Regions from separate parts of the Dechloromonas sp. HYN0024 genome, predicted to be linked through region 3. Evidence: predicted binding sites of a transcription regulator. Region 3 holds the regulator's gene; each other region holds the start of a gene.

Region 1 (4,577 bases), 370 kb from region 3:
TGGGTCGGTGTCGGCAGGACCGGGCCGAGCAGGGCGTAATCCAGACCAAGTTCACCGGCCCGGGTGATTTCTGCGGCCTCATGGCAGGAGGCTCCGACCCAGGTGAAATCGGGACGCTGCTGGCAGGCCGAGAGGCTGGCGGCTGACAAGTGGAGGCCGTCGGCGCCCACCCGGCGGGCAATTTCCTGATCATCGTTGATGACGACCAGCGCGCCGTGGCTGCGGGCCAGCCGGCAAACGGCTTCGGCAAACCACAGGCGCTGGGCTTGCGGCCATCCCTTGTCGCGTACCTGAATCAGGCGCAGGCCATCATTCAGGGCTGCTTCCAGGTGCTCCAGCTGGCGTTCCGTGCCCTCGATCTCGGCGTTGGTGATGGCCATCGTCGTCGGCAGCGACAGGGCTTTGAGGATGGGATCGTTGGCCGGCAGGATGGGGGCGACGGTGGCCGCTTCCCCGGTCTTTTGCCAGGCGATCGCTGAGTGCTCAAGCGGTGCGGTGATGCCGATTTCGCCCTCCCAGGCGGTGACCCGCCAGAAGTTCAGGCGCACCTTGGCGTGTGGGTAGGTGAATTGCCGGGTCAGCCAGGGTGAGCAGGCGGTGATGGTGATGCCCAGTTCTTCCTGCAGTTCGCGGATCAGTGCGGCGCGGACGCTTTCACCCGGCTCCACCTTGCCACCGGGAAATTCCCAGTAACCGGCGTAGACCTTGCCGGGCGGGCGCTGGGCCAGCAAAAACTCGCGGCCATCAGCCCGGAGCATGACGGCGGCGGCGACCTCGACGACCGTACTCACTTGGCTTTCTTCCGTTCCGCTTTTTGTCGCCCGGCCAGATCGCGGGCGAACTGCCAGGCTACACGGCCAGAGCGTGAGCCACGGCTCAAAGCCCAGTTCAATGCCTCGCGCTCGCTGGCGGCGATGACCACTTCGGTGACGCCGAGTTGGCGGGCCCAGTGGTTGGCGATGCTCAGGTAATCATCCTGGCTGAACGGGTAGAAGGAAATCCACAGGCCGAAACGCTCGGACAGCGAAATTTTTTCCTCGGTCGTTTCGCCGGGGTGAATTTCGTCGTCGACACGATGTGTTTCGAGATTTTCCGAAAAGTATTCCGGCATCAGGTGTCGCCGGTTCGAGGTGGCGTAGATCAGGACATTGTCAGGCGGTGCCGCGATTGAGCCATCGAGTACTGATTTCAGCGCCTTGTAGGCGGTTTCGCCGGCTTCGAAGGACAGGTCATCGCAAAAGATGATGAATTTTTCCGGTCGGCCATCGAGCAGGTCGACGATATCGGCCAGATCGATCAGGTCTTCCTTGTCCACTTCGATCAGGCGCAGCCCCTTGCCTGCGTATTCGTTGAGCACAGCCTTGACCAGTGACGATTTGCCAGAGCCGCGGGTGCCGGTCAGCAAGACGTTGTTGGCGGTCTTGCCAGCGACAAACTGACGAGTGTTGGCGGTGATCCGGGCCTTCTGGTCGTCAATGTTCTCGAGGTCGGCGAGGCGGATCGGGTGCGGGTGGCGCACCCCCTGCAGCCAGCCGCGGCCGTTGCTCTTGCGCCAGCGGAAAGCCACGGCAGAAGTCCAGTCAGGCGATTGCGGGGGTGGCGGCAACACCGCTTCAAGGCGGCCGAGAACAGCTTCGGCACGAGCAAGCAGGCGTTCGAGAGGCAGGGTGTTGGGCATGGGGCAGGTATACTTCGCGGCAAATTGCGAACTCTAGCGAAACCCATGCGAAAAATCCAAACCGCAGCCTTTTTATTTCTCACCTTGCTGGCTGCCTGCTCCACCGTTCCGCCCAGTGTTGCTCCGGCGACGGCGACCTGCGCCCCTTGTCCGGCCTGTGCCGCCTGCCCGGCGGCTGCCGAGCCGGTCATCATGCCGCCGGCGCCATCATCGCCGCCAGCCTTCTCGCGTAGCTTGCAGCCGGCCAACTGGTCGGATCTACCCGGCTGGTCGGCCGACGATGTTGCCGCCGCCTGGCCGGCCTTTCTCCTTTCCTGTCGCGGCGTTGCCAGCAAGCCGAATGGCGCCGGCTGGAAGCGCGTCTGCGACCTGGCGCGGGCGGCCGAAGGCAAGTCCGGCCACGACCCGCGTCGTTTCTTTGAACAACATTTGAAACCCTACGCAGTCGTTAGCGGCGATGGTGCCACCAGCGGCATGATGACCGGCTATTACGAACCCCTGTTGCAGGGGCGGCGGACACGGAGCAAGGGATTTGAGCAAGCGGTCCGTGGTGTGCCGGACGACCTGCTGACCATCGATCTGTCGGCGGTTTTCCCCGAGCTGAAGGACAAGCGGGTACGTGGTCGCCTGGAGGGCAACAAGGTGGTGCCCTACTGGTCGCGAGCCGAAATTGCTGCGCGCGGCGAGAGCCTGCCGGGGAAGACGCTGCTTTATGTTGATGATGCCGTCGAACTCTTTTTCCTTCAGGTTCAGGGCTCCGGGCGGGTCAGGCTGGCAGATGGCAGCGTCGTCAGGCTCAACTATGCCGACCAGAACGGGCATCCGTACCAGTCCATCGGCAAGGCTCTGGTCGAGCGCGGTGAGTTGAAGCTCGAAGAGGCATCGATGCAGGGAATACAGGCCTGGGCACGGGCCAATCCGTCACGTCTCGACAATCTCTTGAATACCAATCCGAGTTACGTCTTTTTCCGCGAGGTGGCGAACAGCCCGGGTGGCCCGATCGGCGCGCTGGGTGTGCCGTTGACGGCCGAACGCAGCATTGCCGTCGATCCGCGTTCGATACCGCTTGGCTCGCCGGTTTTTCTGGCGACCACCCAGCCGAACTCGGCGCTGTCGATGAACCGGCTGGTTATGGCCCAGGATACCGGTGGGGCGATCAAGGGGGCGGTCCGTGCTGATTTCTTCTGGGGTTTCGGCAAGGAGGCAGGTGAGCGGGCTGGTCGCATGAAGCAAAGCGGTCGTCTGTGGGTGTTGCTTCCCCTTGAACTCGCCCCGAAATAAGGCGTCGGCGCACCGTTGCTGCGCGCGGCGTTTGAATTTTGCACCACTACGGTGCAAATGCTGGGGCGCGTGGTTTTTTAACGCACTGATTTGTAACAATTTTTATGCACTGGAATGGTGCTTGCTTTCAGATTCTCCATTCTTTGATTGGGGGGGTTCATGGAAGCATATCAATTCAGCAGCAATACGCTGTTCGTCCTGCTCGGTGCCATCATGGTGCTGGCCATGCACGCTGGCTTTGCCTTTCTTGAAGTCGGTACGGTCCGCAAGAAAAATCAGGTCAATGCGCTGGTCAAGATCCTGTCTGACTTCGGCGTGTCGACCGTGGCTTATTTCTTTGTTGGTTATAGCATCGCCTATGGCGTCAATTTCTTCAGTGGCGTCGAAACGCTGATGGAGAAAAACGGTTTCGAATTGACCAAGTTTTTCTTTCTGCTGACCTTCGCGGCGGCGATTCCGGCCATCATTTCCGGTGGTATTGCCGAGCGGGCCAAGTTCAATCCGCAACTGATCGCCACCTTCTTGTTGGTGGGCTTCGTCTATCCCTTCTTCGAAAGCATCGCCTGGAATCAGGCCTTCGGCATCCAGGCCTGGCTCAAGGGGACCTTCGGCGAGGAGTTTCATGACTTCGCTGGTTCGGTCGTGGTGCACGCCATGGGTGGCTGGATCGCCCTGCCTGCGGTGGTTCTGCTCGGCGCCCGCTACGGCCGCTACAGCAAGGATGGCCGCATCTCGGCACATCCGCCTTCATCCATTCCCTTCCTAGCGCTCGGTGCCTGGATACTGATCGTCGGCTGGTTCGGCTTCAATGTCATGAGCGCCCAGACGCTCGACAAGATCTCCGGCCTGGTCGCCCTCAATTCGCTGATGGCCATGGTCGGCGGCACGCTGGTTGCCCTGGTGGCTGGCAAGAATGACCCCGGCTTCCTGCATAACGGCCCGCTGGCCGGATTGGTCGCTGTTTGTGCTGGTTCCGATCTGATGCACCCAATTGGTGCGCTGGTGGTCGGTGGGGTGGCGGGTGGTCTGTTTGTCGTCATGTTCACGCTGGTGCAGAACCGCTGGAAGATCGACGATGTCCTCGGCGTCTGGCCGCTGCATGGCATGTGCGGTGCCTGGGGCGGCATTGCAGCCGGCATCTTTGGCACCAAGGCGCTGGGCGGAGCGGGTGGCATCGCATTCATGCCGCAACTGATCATGACCGCGATGGCCATTGGTGTTGCCCTGACCGGCGGTCTGCTCGTCTATGGCACGCTCAAGGCAACGCTCGGCCTGCGTCTCGATCAGGAAGAGGAATATGAAGGTGCCGACCTGAGTATCCACCGCATCACGGCCACGCCGGAGCGCGAGCCGAACTGGTGATCTGTTTTTTGATCGTATAAATAATGTCCGCCGGACTATATTGAAAAAGCCCCGCTCATGTTCGGGGCTTTTTGCTGTCGGATTTAGATCAATCCCGAGGCAATGTTGATGCTGAGTGCGATGAGGGTTGTGTTGAAGAAGAAAGCCAGTATGCAATGGATGGTTCCGGTGCGGCGCATGCTTCGGCTGGTAAAGCTGACATCGGCGGTCTGGCCCGAGGTGCCGATGACGCAGGCGAAGTAGAGAAAATCGCCAT
Region 2 (4,577 bases), 830 kb from region 3:
GCGTCGAGGGCGCCGAACGGCTCGTCCATGAGCAGCACCTTGGGTTCCATGGAGAGTGCCCTGGCGATGCCGACGCGCTGCTTCATGCCGCCGGAGATTTCATTCGGATACTTGCTGCTGGCGTGGTCAAGGCCGACCAGACTGATGGCGGCAGCCGTGCGCTCACGCAGCTTCTGTTTGCCCTCCTTGGTCCCGAAAACCCGCTCAACGGCGAGATAGACGTTCTCAAAGCAGGTCAGCCAGGGCAGCAGGCTGTGGTTCTGGAAAACCACGGCGCGCTCCGGGCCGGGGCCGGCGATTTCTCGGTCTTCAAGCAGGAGCACGCCATCGGTCGGTTTGGTCAGACCAGCAATCAGGTTGAGCAGCGTCGATTTGCCGCAGCCGGAGTGGCCGATCAGGGCAATGAACTCACCTTGCTTGATGGTCAGGTTGATTTCGCGCAGGGCGACGAACTTGCCCTTCTTGGTATCGAAAGTCTGGCCGACGGTTTGGACCTGGACGAATTTTCCATGTTGTGCACTCCGCTCATGATGATTCCTTGGTCAGCTTCTTGGCCAGCATGATCAGGCTCTGTTCGAGGATCAGGCCGACGATGCCGATGACGAAGATGGCGATGATGATGTGTTCGACCTTCAGATTGTTCCACTCGTCCCACACCCAGAAGCCGATACCGACGCCACCGGTGAGCATTTCAGCGGCGACGATGACCAGCCAGGCGGTGCCGATGGACAAGCGAATGCCGGTCAGGATGTAGGGCAGCACGGCGGGCAGCAGGATCTTGGTGACGACCTTCCACTCCGACAGGGCGAGCACGCGGGCGACGTTGAGGTAGTCCTGCGGCACGCGCTGGACGCCCTGCGCCGTGTTCATGATCATCGGCCAGATCGAGCAGATGAAGATGGTGTAGGTCGCCGCCGGGTCGGCCCGCTTGAAGACGAGCAGGCCGATGGGCAGCCAGGCGAGCGGGGAGACCGGGCGCAGCAGGCTGATGATCGGGTTGATCATGGCTGACAGGAAGGCCGAGCGACCGAGGATGAAGCCGAGCGGAATGCCGACCACTGCGGCAAAGCCGAAGCCGATACCAACACGCTGCAGCGAGGACAGGATATTCCAGCCAATACCCTGATCGTTCGGACCGTTACGGTAGAAGGGGTCGGCGAACAGGGTGGCGGCAGCATCCCAGGTCTGCAGTGGGCCGGGAATACTGCCCCCCTTCATGGTGGCGATATACCAGATGCCAATCAGCACCACCATGCCGAGCAATGGCGGCAGGATGGCACGGCCAAAACTGGCCAGCGTTTCGGCGAAGGGAGTACCCGGATCGGCCGGGACGCTTGCTGTTTTTTCCATTTTCTTTTCCTTGGCGGGCTCGGGGGCAATATCCGCCACCGGCGCGCTGCTTGTTCGATCCCCCAAGATGGCTTCCTTAAGGGCATGGTCAACCGGCTTTTCAAGGCCGAACTCATCGCTCATCGTGATTGCACTCATGGGAATCTCCTTGGCGTGGTGGAAGCCTCATCTCCGCCTTGGCGGGAATGAAGCTTCCTTGCCGGCCCTAAGCCTTTACCTTGAAACCGTCAGCGTATTTGGCCGGGTCCTTGCCATCCCAGACCACCCCGTCGATCAACTTGGACGTGCGCATATCGCTCTTCGGCAAGGCCACGCCAGCGGCGGCTGCACCCTGCTTGAAGATGTCGATGCGATTGACCTGCTTGGCGACCTCGAGATACTTCGGATGATCCTTGAGCAGACCCCAGCGCTTGTGCTGAGTGAGGAACCACATGCCATCGGAGAGATACGGATAATTGACCGCACCATCGTTGAAGAACTTCATGCAGTTCTTGTCATCCCAGCTCTTGCCCAGGCCGTTCTGATAGCGACCAAGCATGCGGGCGACGATGACCTCGGTGTCGGTATTGACATAGGATTTCTGGGCGATGACTTCGGCCGTCTTCTGCTTGTTGGCAATCGAGGCATCGATCCACTTGCCGGCATCGAGAATCGCCGCCACCACGGCGCGTGCCGTGTTCGGATTCTGCTTGACCCAATCGGCGGTGGTGCCGAGAATTTTTTCCGGGTGATCGGTCCAGATGTCCTGCGTCGTCGTCGCCGTAAAGCCAATGTTGTCCATGATGGCGCGGTTGTTCCACGGCTCGCCGACACAATAACCATCCATGTTGCCGACACGCATGTTGGCGACCATCTGCGGCGGCGGCACGGTGATCGTCTTGACGTCCTTGAGCGGATTGACACCCTGAGCAGCCAGCCAGTAGTACAGCCACATGGCATGGGTACCGGTCGGGAAGGTCTGGGCGAAGGTGTATTCCTTCTCCTTCTTGGCGATCAGCTTGGCCAGACTGGGGCCGTCGATGGCCCCCTTGTCTTTCATCTGGTTGGATAGCGTGATGGCCTGGCCATTGGTATTCAAGGTCATCAGGTTGGCCATATCCTTCTTCGGCCCGCCGATGCCCATCTGCACGCCGTAGATCAGGCCATACAGCACATGGGCGCAATCCAGCTCACCATTGACCAGCTTGTCGCGCACCGAGGCCCATGAGGCTTCCTTGGTCGGGATGATCTTGATGCCGTATTTCTCATCGAACTTGTTGACCGCCGCCATGACGACGGAGGCGCAATCAGTAAGGGGAATGAAGCCGATACGGACTTCCTTCTTTTCGGGGGCGTCGGAACCAGCGGCCCAGGCACCGCTGCGAACGCCGGGAGGGACCATGGCCATCAGAGAGGCTCCCAAGGCTGTTGAAACGAAATCACGACGTGAAAAGGACGGCTTGTCCGTTGCGACATCCGGCAGCACCAGTTTCTTGTCATCCATTGCTTGCTCCTTGATTGCGAGAATCTAAAAACAAAATGGGCGTCACATCCTGGCCGCCGGTTGGCAGCTCGGATGGACGCCCTTGTCCTTGAATCGGTTTCTACTCGACTCTCGCCCGGCCGCCATTGACCGTGCGTTTTGAGAGGACTATCGCAATGGCCGTGCCAGACCCGAATATTTCAAACAATTTATTATATATCTATTTATTTTCAATAGCTTAATGAAAAAACTTTTAAGCCCGTAACGCCGCATCCGATGCACTATTGCAGTGCAACATGCGGCTTGGCCGCACAGCTTTAGAGCAGCACCCGCGCCATGTCGATGACGTCGCGCGCGACTTTGGCCATCGACTGGCCGCGCTCCATGGCCAGCTTGCGCATGGCGTGATAAGCGGCATCCTCATCAAGACCACGGGCCTTCATGAGCACGCCCTTGGCCTTGTCCACCAGCTTGCGGTCAGTGAGTTTCTGCGACACCTCGTCAAGTTCGCGGCGCAGGGCCTGCGTATCGTCAAAGCGGGCTCGCGCCACCTCAAGGATGGGCTTGATGCGCTTCGGGTCGAGCCCATCGACGATATAGGCAGAAACCCCGGCCTTGACGGCATCCCGGATGGTTTCCTGACCGTCTTCCTGGGTAAAGATGACGACCGGACGCGGCATGTCCTTGTTCATCGCCGCCAGGTTTTCAAGCGTATCGCGGCTCGGGCTGTCGGTATCGATCAGGATTACGTCAGGCTGCAGACGCTCGACTTCCGCCGTCAGGTTTTCCGCGCCGGCCAAAATAGCCGCCACCTGATAGCCGGCCAGCGCCAGTCCGGCGCAGATTTCGCCAGCACGGGAACGGGATTCATCAATAACGAGAACGGTAAGCATGGCCTTTACTTAGCAAGCTACAGGCCAGCCACCTCCAGCGCCGCCGTCGCCATGGCCTGAACGACCAGTTCGTGTTCGCCAATGGCATTACCCAGCGAAAATTCAACATGCGGGTAGCTCGCCCGTAGCGCGGCGAGCATCTCAGGGGTTTCCTTCTTTAAATGCCCACCACGGGCAACGAACATCGGCATCACGACTATCTTGTCGGCCCCTTGGGCTATCAGCCCGGCGGCGCAGTCGGTCAGGGTTGGTGCCATGAATTCAAGGAAGGCCAGTTCAACCGGCACCGTGGTCATCCGCTGACGAATCACCGCCTGGACGCGGCGCATCGGATTGGCCCACTCCGGGTCGCGGGCACCGTGGGCAAAGAGAATGAGGGCAGTGGTCATGATTCGAGTCTCGTAGAATTCGGCGGATTATCCGACTGATTGCGCCAGGTCAGCAAAAGCAGCGTCAGCAGACAGAAGCCCGCCCCGGCATAAAAGGTAAACGCCGCCCCCAAAAGGTCCCACAGAAAGCCGGCACACAGGCTTGCCAGCAACATCGCCAACCCACTGATCAGATTAAAAAAACCGTACGCAGTTCCGCGCAGGTCGGACGGAGCCGTATCGGCCACCATGGTCGCCAGCAGACCCTGCGTCATGCCGAGGTGAATACCCCACAGGGCGACACCCGCCAGCACTACGCTCCAATGCGCACTGCTCGCCAGCACCAGATCGGCGGCGATCAGGACAAACAGGCCGATAACCAGCAGCTTGGTGTGACTTACCCGATCCGACAGCTTGCCAAAAGGGTAGGCCGACAGCGAATAAACGATGTTCATGGCCACCATGACCAGCGGAATCAGCGCCAGCGCCATACCGCCCTGCTGC
Region 3 (4,577 bases):
CAAAGGAAAGACCATCGAGGTCGTTGGCGACGAGTTGCTGGCCACCTTCCAGACTGCCGAAGATGCCTGCCAGGCGGCAATCGACATGCAGGAGCGGATTGCCGACCTGCCACCGGTTTCTGGCCTGAAACTGACCATACGAATCGGTTTGCACTTTGGCGAAGTTGCCGACGAAGGCAAGAAACTGACCGGTTCTGCCATCGCCACGACTGCCCGCATCACCGGCATTGCCAAACGCGAACAGATTGTGTGCAGTTCGGCGCTGGTCGAGCAGTTGTCCGAACCCAGTTACATTGCCCCCGATCCCGCCCCCGAACTGGGTACCGTGCCCGAAAGTGGCCAGGTACTGTCCCTGTTCAAGATCAACTGGCCGACCTATCAGGGGGTCACCGCCAGTTCCGTCCATTCGATCTTCGGTGCCGGCAACGTCGCGCAGGCGGTGGGCCGCCTCTGCATCCGCCATCGTGGCAAGGCCTATCTGGTCGATGACAAGACGCCGGTACTGACCATTGGCCGTGATCTTGGCTGCAAACTTGTCATTGATGACCGCAAAGCGTCACGCCAACACGCACGCCTCGAGCGCCGCGACGATGGCTGCTATCTTGTCGATACCAGCACCAACGGCTGCTTCGTCACCTTAGCCGGTCGCCAGGAAGTGATGGTTCATCGCCATGAAATCAATCTCGAAAGTCATGGTCAGATCAGTTTCGGCAATTCGGCCAGCGAGGGCCAGTCCGAAATCGCCGAATTCGAGTACCTCTAACGAAACATCGGGCTGAAAGGAAAATCGGCCATCCGCAGATGGCCGATCTCTCCCTCGCGGGTACTTACTTGGCTGCAGCGTCAGCCGAACACTTCTTCATGAAACTGTTCTTGGCGGCACCAGCCAGTTTCTTTTCCTTGGCGGTAGCGGCACAAGCGGCATTTTCGGTGGCAGCACCGGCATCCTTCGTGCACTTCTTGATGAAACTGTTCTTGGCGGCACCAGCCAGTTTCTTCTCGGCAGCCTTGGCGGCACAGTCATCAGCAGCGTAGGCAGTCGTAGCAGCGAATGCAACAATCAACAGCGCGATCAGTTTCTTCATCTGGAATCCTCGGTTATGGTTGAGAAACGGGCCTACTATCAGCCATTCATGCGTCATCGTCAAGCATCGTACGCTGCTGGCGATCCATGAAATCCTGCATGCTGTCGATGCCGCGCAACTGAAGAATCGTGTTGCGAACCGCCGCTTCGAGCAAGACCGCGAGGTTACGTCCGGCCGCCACGGGAATGACCACTTTGCGGATCGGTACGCCAAGGACCTCGTGGGTCTGGGCATCAAGCGGCAGACGGGGAGCATCGACGGCCGTGGACGTTTTTTGCAGATGAACAATCAGCTTCAGTTTCATCTTGCGGCGCGATGCCGTTTCACCAAAAATCGTCCGGATATTGAGCAGGCCGAGTCCGCGCACCTCCAGAAAGTCGCGCAGCATGCCGGGACAACGCCCTTCGATGGTGGTCGGGGCGATTCTCGCCATTTCGACCACATCGTCAGCAACCAAGCCATGCCCCCGGGAAATCAGCTCAAGGGCCAGTTCAGACTTGCCGACCCCGGAGTCGCCCGTAATCAGCACGCCCATCCCCAGGACATCCATGAACACACCATGGAGATTCACCGTATCGGCCAGGCGGGCAGACAGGTAGATGCGCAGCAGATCGATAATCGCCGAACAGGGCTTGGGTGAAAAAATCAGCGGGGTAGTAAATTCGGTACAGGTTTCAACCACCAGCGGTGGCGGTGCCAGGCCATCAGCCACGATCACGGCTGGCGGCTGGGCCCCCAGCAGATCGCCAAGCATCTGAGCGAAGCGGCGTTCGCCGATCCGCATGGCCCATTCATATTCAGCCAGGCCAAGGACCTGCAGACGTTCCGGGTGAATGATATTGATATGCCCGACCAGATCGGCGCCATAGTTGTTGGAGCCTTTGATCTCGATACGTCGATCGGCATCGGGTACAACATTCCAGTTCAACAACAGCTTTTCGCGATTGTCTTCGTAAAGCTGAACCAGGCTGACGTGGCGCACGACCTAGCTGACCACCTGAAACATTGAAACAACTTCGGCCGGGGCAGCAACGACATGCAGTTTTTCGCGAAATGCCCGGTCAGAAAACTTTTGCGCCAGCTCGGAGAGAATTTGCAGGTGCTGCTCGGTAGCCTGTTCGGGTACCAGCAGAACGAAGAGCAGATCAACAGGGCGTCCATCCGGTGAGTCAAATGGTACCGGGGTCGTCAGGCGCATAAACGCACCGACAGCCTGTTTAAGACCCTTTATCCGGCCGTGGGGAATCGCCACGCCCTGACCGAGGCCGGTAGAGCCGAGCTTTTCGCGCGCGAAGAGGCTGTCGAAAATGATCGACCGGGCGAGGCCAAGGCGATTTTCGAAGAGCATGCCAGCCTGTTCGAAAACACGCTTCTTGCTGCTGGCATCGAGATCAAGCAGAACCTGATCGGCGGATAGGAGATTGGTTAAGGGATTCATGGGGAAGGTGAGAAAAACAAAGGCCGCAGCATGCTTCGCCGCGGCCCGTTCGGCGCTTATTCAGCGGCGGCGTGCAGCCCGGGCTTGTCACCACGATGGTGATCCTGGACCTTCTGCTTGTACTTCTGAACCTGACGGTCCAGTTTATCGAACAGGGCATCGATGGCGGCGTAGAGATCGTCACCGGACTCTTCGACATGCATGTCCTTACCCGGAACATGGACGGTCACTTCGGCCTTCTGTTTGAGCTTTTCGACGGACAGGACGACGTTGACGCCAGTCACCTTGTCGAAATGGCGAATCACCGGATCCAGCTTGTTTTCGACGTATTCGCGAAGTGCCGGGGTAACTTCAATGTGATGCCCACTAATCTGCAGATTCACTTTATTCTCCTCTCTCTACAGGGTCTTGCGTAAATTGACCGGGGGAATGTTGAGCGACTCGCGGTATTTGGCGACCGTCCGTCGGGCAACTACGATTCCCTGCTGGCCTAGTATTTCGGATAATTGACTATCCGACAAGGGCTTCTTGCCATCCTCAGCCGAGATCAACTGCTTGATCAGTGCCCGGATGGCCGTAGCAGAACACGCACCGCCAGTATCAGTGGCGACATGGCTGCCGAAGAAGTATTTCAATTCGAAGATACCACGCGGCGTCGCCATGTATTTCTGGCTGGTGACACGCGATACCGTCGATTCATGCAAACCGAGAATATCGGCAATTTCGCGCAGGACCAGCGGCCGCATCGCCACTTCCCCATGCTCGAAAAACTGCCGTTGGCGATCAACGATGGCTTGTGTCACGCGGTGTATGGTTTCGAACCGTTGCTGAACGTTTTTGATCAGCCAGCGGGCTTCCTGCAACTGAGTCGACAGATTGCCGTTGCCGCGCCGCTGCTTGGACAGAATTTCCGCGTAGAGACGATTGATGCGCAGACGCGGATAAGCATCCGGATTAATGTAGGCGGTCCACTTGCCCTTGAGCTTCTTCACGATAACATCGGGCGTGATATAGCGGGCCTCGATCTGTGAAAAACGGGCTGCCGGGCGTGGATTCAGGCTGGTAATGACGCTCTGCGCAGCCTTCAGCGACTCGTCGTCGCAACCGGTCAGCCGGCGAATCTTGGCAAAATCGCGGGCGGCCAGAAGTTCGAGATGTTTCTGAACAATGGTCAGGGCCAGATCGCGGGTGGCATCGCCGCCAGGCAGGGCCTTGAGTTGCAGGGCCAGACATTCCTGCAGATTGCGCGCACCGATGCCGACCGGGTCGAAGTTCTGGATGTGATGCAGCGCAATTTCCAGCTCTTCGATTTCAATTTCGTATTCCGGCGGCAAGGTTTCCCAGAGTTCTTCCAGCGAAGCCGACAGATAGCCATCATCATCAAGCGCTTCGATCAGGAAGCGCACCAGGCTACGGTCACGCTCGGACACCTGGGTCATCCCCAACTGCCAGCCAAGATGGTCGCGCAGGCTAATCGTCGTCCCGTGGATGTCCTGCGAATCGTTGTCATCGTCGTCGTCCCGTCCGGCCCCGGTGAAGGTACCAGCATCGGAAGCCCAGCGGTCGTCATCGACATCGGAGGGTGCAGACGGAACATCCTGCTCGCGGTCGTCGCGGGCATCACGCTCTTCGCGCTCGGCCTTTTGCTCGCGCTCGCCTTCGCTGGTTTGCGGCGAATCGAACTGCTGGGCACTGGAAAAAGTCTCGGCCCCCTGTTCGTCCTCGCGCTCAAGCATGGGATTTTCGAGCAGGTAACGCTCGATTTCCTGCTGCATTTCGATTGTCGACAGCTGCAACAGCTTGATCGACTGCTGCAACTGAGGAGTAAGCGCCAGGTGTTGGGAGAGTTTTAGCTGGAGTGCCGGCTTCATCGGTGAGTAGCGGTTTCTATCTTTCGGTCAGAGCTTGAAATGCTCGCCGAGATAAACCTTTCGTACGCTTTCATTATCGACGATTTCGGCCGGACGTCCAGCCGCCAGAACGTTTCCGGCGTTGATAATGTAGGCGTGATCGCAGATACCGAGCGTCTCGCGAACGTTATGGTCGGTAATCAG
Region 4 (4,577 bases), 1.5 Mb from region 3:
TTCGCCGGCGTCCGGTACCAGCTTGATGCGCAGGCCTTCGACCGGGACGCGCAGCTTGAGGCCACGCAGGCGGTCCTCGATCAGGCGTACCGCCTCGCCGCTCCAGCCGTAGGAACCGAAGGCAGCACCGAGCTTGCCTTTGACGTTGACGGTGGTCAGTGAGGACAGCACATCCCAGATCGGCTTGACGGCATCGGCATTGATGGTCGGGCTGCCGAAGGCGAGGCCGTCGGCTTCTTCGATGAGGTCGGTGAAGATGCCCGATTCGCCACCTTCCAGGTCGTACAGCGAGACGCGTACGCCACCCATCGATTCGGCTCCGGCGGCAAGTGCTTCGGCCATGCGCCGGGTGTTGCCGTAGGCCGAGATATAGAAGACAACCAGCGTCTTTTCGCTGCGCGCCTCGTTGAATAGACGCGGTGTTGCCAGTTCGCGGTAGCGGTGCACGTAGTCACGCGGCGCATGGCGGAGGATGGGGCCGTGCGCCGGGGCGATCAGGTTGAGATCAAGCGGCTCGATCAGGGCGATGGCATCGAGCACATACTCGCGGAAGGGCCGCATGATGTGGGCGTAGTAGTACTCGAAGGAAAAGCGGAAATCGCCGACGGTGTCGTTGAACAGCCGGGTATCGCAGAAATGGCAGCCGAAGATGTCGCCGGTAAACAGCAGGCCATCCTCGACCAGATAGGTGCACTGGGTGTCCGGCCAGTGCAGGTAGGGCGTGTGCAAAAAGCGCAGGGTGCGGCCACCGAGATCGACCTCGTCGTCGGTGGTCACCGGGATGTATTCGGGCGGTTTCTCGCCGGTCGGCTTGAGCAGCGCCTTGAGCATCATCTGGGCGCGGCTCGACAGATACACCTTGGCCTGCGGGGCGCGCTTGAGCAATTCGGGCAGGGCACCGCTGTGATCCGGTTCGAGATGATTGAGGACGATGGTGGTGATTTCGTCGTAGCGGGCGACCGATTCGAGGCGACGGAAGAAGTCGTCGGCAAAATTTTCTTTCACCGTGTCGATGATCGCCACGCCGTGTTCGCCGCGCACGACATAGGCGTTGTAGCTGGTGCCGTTGGCGGTTTTGAGGATGATGTCGAAACTGCGCAGATGCGGGTCGAGGGCGCCCACCCAGTGGACGCCCGGCGCGATTTCTACCGCGAGCTTAGTGAGTCCCGCAGCGGCCATCCTGGCCTTCCTCTGCCTCGTGAGCGTGGCTGCCGCAGCTGCCGTGGCCGGCCGGGCCATGCACGCAGGCTTCGATATTGCCTTCCGGCAGTTCGACGTTGTTCAGCCCGATCCAGGCATCGACTGCCGCAATGTCAAAACCGACCAGCCGTTCGTCGCCGATTTCCATGAGGGGGCGACGAATGAGCAGGGGGTTGTGCAGGAGCATGTGCAGGGCATCTTCGAAGCCCAGATTCTCCGGCACGATCTCGCCCGACTTGATGTCCGGTGCAGACGGGTTGAACCAGGCGCTGACCGGTAGCTTGCCGAGGAAGGCGAGTAGCCGGTCGGCTGTCCACGGCTCGGTTTTCAGACTTTTTGCCTGGACCGTATGGCCGGCTGCGGCGAGCAGGGTCTTCTGGCGAAGATTGCCCTTGCAGCCGGGCTTTTCGTAGAAAGTGACGATGGCCATTAAGCTGCTTCCCGCCACAGGCCGAATTCCTTCAGTTTTTCAATCGGGATGCCGGTCAGCGACCCGGGCGGGTTGAGGAACTCGCCCAGTTCATTGACGATGGCCATCTCGATCGGGCAGATCGCAGCGCATTGGGGCACGCCGTGATCGCCCAGGCATTCGGTGCATTTGCCATCGTCGATGAGGAAATGCGGAGTGTCCTGGTAGATCGCATCGTTCGGGCAGACATCGACGCAGGCCCAGCAATTGACACAGGATTCGGTGATTTGCAGTGCCATTTACGCCACCTTGAGAGTTTCGGATTTGGGCAGTAACTTGCCGGTCGCTGCGATTTCCTTGTACACCGCCATCACCGCTTCCTCGATTGGCTCCATGGCGTGTTCACCATTCGGCGCAATGCCGGCGGCTTCCAGCTTGGCCCACGGCTCGTAACCGACCTTCGAACAGAGCACCACCTCGCAGCCTTCGAGAATGCGGATGTTGCGGTCGAGCAGGGATTCCGTCGCCCCGGCATCGACGACATCGCCATCGCCGCAGGCATCCATGCCGCCGCAATAGAGTTCGGTCTTGCGGTGGCTCATGAAGCGCACGCCTTCCGGCGAGGCTTCGTAGATCAGAAACTCCTTGGCATGGCCGAAGTGCTCGGCAACGACGCCATTCTTGCCGGCGACCGCCATGAGCACCGGCCGCGATCCTTCGGGAATACCTTCGGCCTTGGGCTTGGCGACGCCGCGCTTGGCTTCGAGTTGCTCGATGATCGAGTCATGCACTTCCTTGCGGCGGACCATGGCGGACTCGTAATCGACATCCATGACGTCGATCTTGTCCATGGTGAATTCCTCACCGCGGTCCTCGCCGAGGAGGCCGACCGCATCGGCACGGCACTGGCGGCAATGGCGCATCATCGCCATGTCGCCGGCACAGGCGTCCTGCAGGTCCTGCAACTGCTCGGGCGTTGGTTCCGGTTGTTCCATGATGCCGTAGTAGGTGCCGTGTTCGGGTTCGGCGATCAGCGGCATGACGTTGTGCAGGAAAGCACCCTTGGCCTTGACGATCTTCGAGACCTCCTTGAGATGCTCGTCATTGACGCCAGGGATGAGTACCGAATTGACCTTCACCAGGATGCCCCGGTCAGTCAGCATCTGCAGGCCCTTCTGCTGCTGTTCGATGAGAATGCGCGCACCTTCGACGCCGGTGATGCGCTTGTTCTCCCAGTAGATCCACGGATAAATTTTGGCGCCGACTTCGGGATCGACGCAGTTGATGGTGATGGTTACGTGGTCGATATTGTGTTGGGCAATGCGGTCCACGTACTGTGGAAGATTGAGGCCGTTGGTCGACACGCAGAGCTTGATATCCGGGGCGCGCTCGGAAAGCTGTTCGAAGGTTTCAAAGGTACGCGCCGGGTTGGCCAGGGGGTCGCCAGGTCCGGCGATGCCCAGTACCGTCATTTGCGGAATGGCGGCGGCGACGGCGAGCACCTTGTTGATCGCCTGCTTGGGAGTGAGGAGTTCGGAAACCACACCGGGGCGCGACTCGTTCGAGCAGTCATACTTGCGGTTGCAGTAATTGCACTGGATGTTGCAGGCCGGGGCGACGGCCACGTGCATGCGGGCAAAGTAGTGGTGCGCTTCCTCCGAATAGCAGGGGTGATCCTGGACCTTGGCGCGGATATGATCGGGCAGGTGGCCCAGGGCGTCAGGCGCCGTGCCGCAGCCGCTGGATGCACAACCGCCACCTTCAGCGGCGGGGGCTGTGTTGCTGATAACTGGTAGTTCCACGATGTCGGCTCCTCGAATGCAGTCGGAGCCTATTCAGCAATCGCTGTGCCAGTGATAATTTCGCAGTTAAATCAGTGAGATGGGGCTTTGTTCTGACGGTCGTGTTGGTCTCGTTGTCGCAAATGCGACAGGGTTGCCGTAGTGTTGCGACGAATGGTCCTTGTTGCCGCCGTGATTGAATTTCCCGGCATTGCTAATGAGCAATTGTCTCCCTGACAGAAATTGTCTGTCAGGGCACTCACCATTCGACGTCGAAACCTGGTATTCGGGTTTGCTTTTGCCTGGCCAGTTTTCCTCCCTATTTGTAGTGGTTTCCAGTTTGGCGATGTCCCTATAGTGTGAGGTGGTGCCGTGCGGGATTTATTGCCGGTTTTGAGTGAAAGTTTTCGGCTTCTCCAGAGGTAATCAAGCCAGTGTGGGTTGAGACATTCACCACGAAAAATGCGGTTTTGCCTTGCCTTTGTTGTCTGGCGGAGGAGTGGGTGCACCGACTGTCCGAGACATCACCCCATGGGGTGATGTCTCGTGGCATCCATCTCCCTATAATTCATACAGTTATAAACCCATCAGTCTTTTGAGAACCCGATGAAAACACACCATACTGGTCACGCCGAAATCGATCAGCAGCATCAGATCCTGGAGAGCATGGTTGGCGAGTTGGCAACGTTTTGTCCTAGGGCAGACCAAAGTCTCTGCGCGCCATGCAATGAATGCACTTCGCTACAGTGCAAGCAATGCGCCACGTCCCTGGCGGTGATTGTCAGCGAGCTAATGGCGTTTCATATCGGACATTCCACCTACGAAGAAAGAATGATGGAATTGTTGCCATCAACGTCGAATTGCCAGGCTCACATCAGGGCGCACAAGGCTTCTCACGAAGGGATGTTGAAGCAACTGAAGAAGTTCACGCCTCAATTCATTCACGACAATCTGGGGACTGCAGCCAGTCAAATGAACCGCCTTCTCAAGGATTGGCTGGGTGATCACGTTGTCCTGTTTGATAACCGTTTGGTGGATCTCAGTTCTGCCATAAGGCAAGGCATTGATTTTGATAGTGAATTGGTCGCCATGCTCGACGAGCATGTGTTTCCCAATCGACCGACGATAGCGAAGCCGGCGACCACCCGATCGTTGTCGGTACGGAAAAGAATGGAAGTTCGGGGGCG

What was found. The regulator sigma-54, encoded in region 3, starts transcription at its own class of promoters, with help from an activator protein. The targets are predictions, from matches to a motif close to TGGCACGCTTNCTGCTNA.
Region 1: the regulator sigma-54 is predicted to act here: its motif matches at 3,070-3,087, upstream of HYN24_RS13615 (ammonium transporter).
Region 2: the regulator sigma-54 is predicted to act here: its motif matches at 2,983-3,000, upstream of HYN24_RS03780 (CmpA/NrtA family ABC transporter substrate-binding protein).
Region 4: the regulator sigma-54 is predicted to act here: its motif matches at 3,445-3,462, upstream of nifB (nitrogenase cofactor biosynthesis protein NifB).

The regions. Positions count from the first base shown of each region.
Region 1 is NZ_CP031842.1:2,829,828-2,834,404, reverse strand. Features, by position in the region: gene HYN24_RS13630 (Nudix family hydrolase) at 1-791, opposite strand, end outside; gene HYN24_RS13625 (ATP-binding protein) at 788-1,678, opposite strand; gene HYN24_RS13620 (murein transglycosylase A) at 1,724-2,959, shown strand; gene HYN24_RS13615 (ammonium transporter) at 3,119-4,321, shown strand; gene HYN24_RS13610 (DUF1345 domain-containing protein) at 4,405-4,577, opposite strand, start outside.
Region 2 is NZ_CP031842.1:776,392-780,968, reverse strand. Features, by position in the region: partial or broken gene HYN24_RS03790 (ABC transporter ATP-binding protein) at 1-506, opposite strand, end outside; gene ntrB (nitrate ABC transporter permease) at 526-1,488, opposite strand; gene HYN24_RS03780 (CmpA/NrtA family ABC transporter substrate-binding protein) at 1,556-2,833, opposite strand; gene HYN24_RS03775 (ANTAR domain-containing response regulator) at 3,130-3,705, opposite strand; gene HYN24_RS03770 (sirohydrochlorin chelatase) at 3,723-4,094, opposite strand; gene HYN24_RS03765 (MFS transporter) at 4,091-4,577, opposite strand, start outside.
Region 3 is NZ_CP031842.1:3,201,374-3,205,950, forward strand. Features, by position in the region: gene HYN24_RS15435 (adenylate/guanylate cyclase domain-containing protein) at 1-763, shown strand, start outside; gene HYN24_RS15440 (PsiF family protein) at 828-1,085, opposite strand; gene hprK (HPr(Ser) kinase/phosphatase) at 1,132-2,067, opposite strand; gene ptsN (PTS IIA-like nitrogen regulatory protein PtsN) at 2,071-2,523, opposite strand; gene hpf (ribosome hibernation-promoting factor, HPF/YfiA family) at 2,580-2,906, opposite strand; gene HYN24_RS15460 (RNA polymerase factor sigma-54) at 2,922-4,394, opposite strand; gene lptB (LPS export ABC transporter ATP-binding protein) at 4,422-4,577, opposite strand, start outside.
Region 4 is NZ_CP031842.1:1,436,620-1,441,196, forward strand. Features, by position in the region: gene HYN24_RS06790 (FprA family A-type flavoprotein) at 1-1,179, opposite strand, end outside; gene HYN24_RS06795 (hypothetical protein) at 1,157-1,630, opposite strand; gene HYN24_RS06800 (4Fe-4S binding protein) at 1,630-1,908, opposite strand; gene nifB (nitrogenase cofactor biosynthesis protein NifB) at 1,909-3,411, opposite strand; gene HYN24_RS06810 (LuxR C-terminal-related transcriptional regulator) at 3,997-4,577, shown strand, end outside.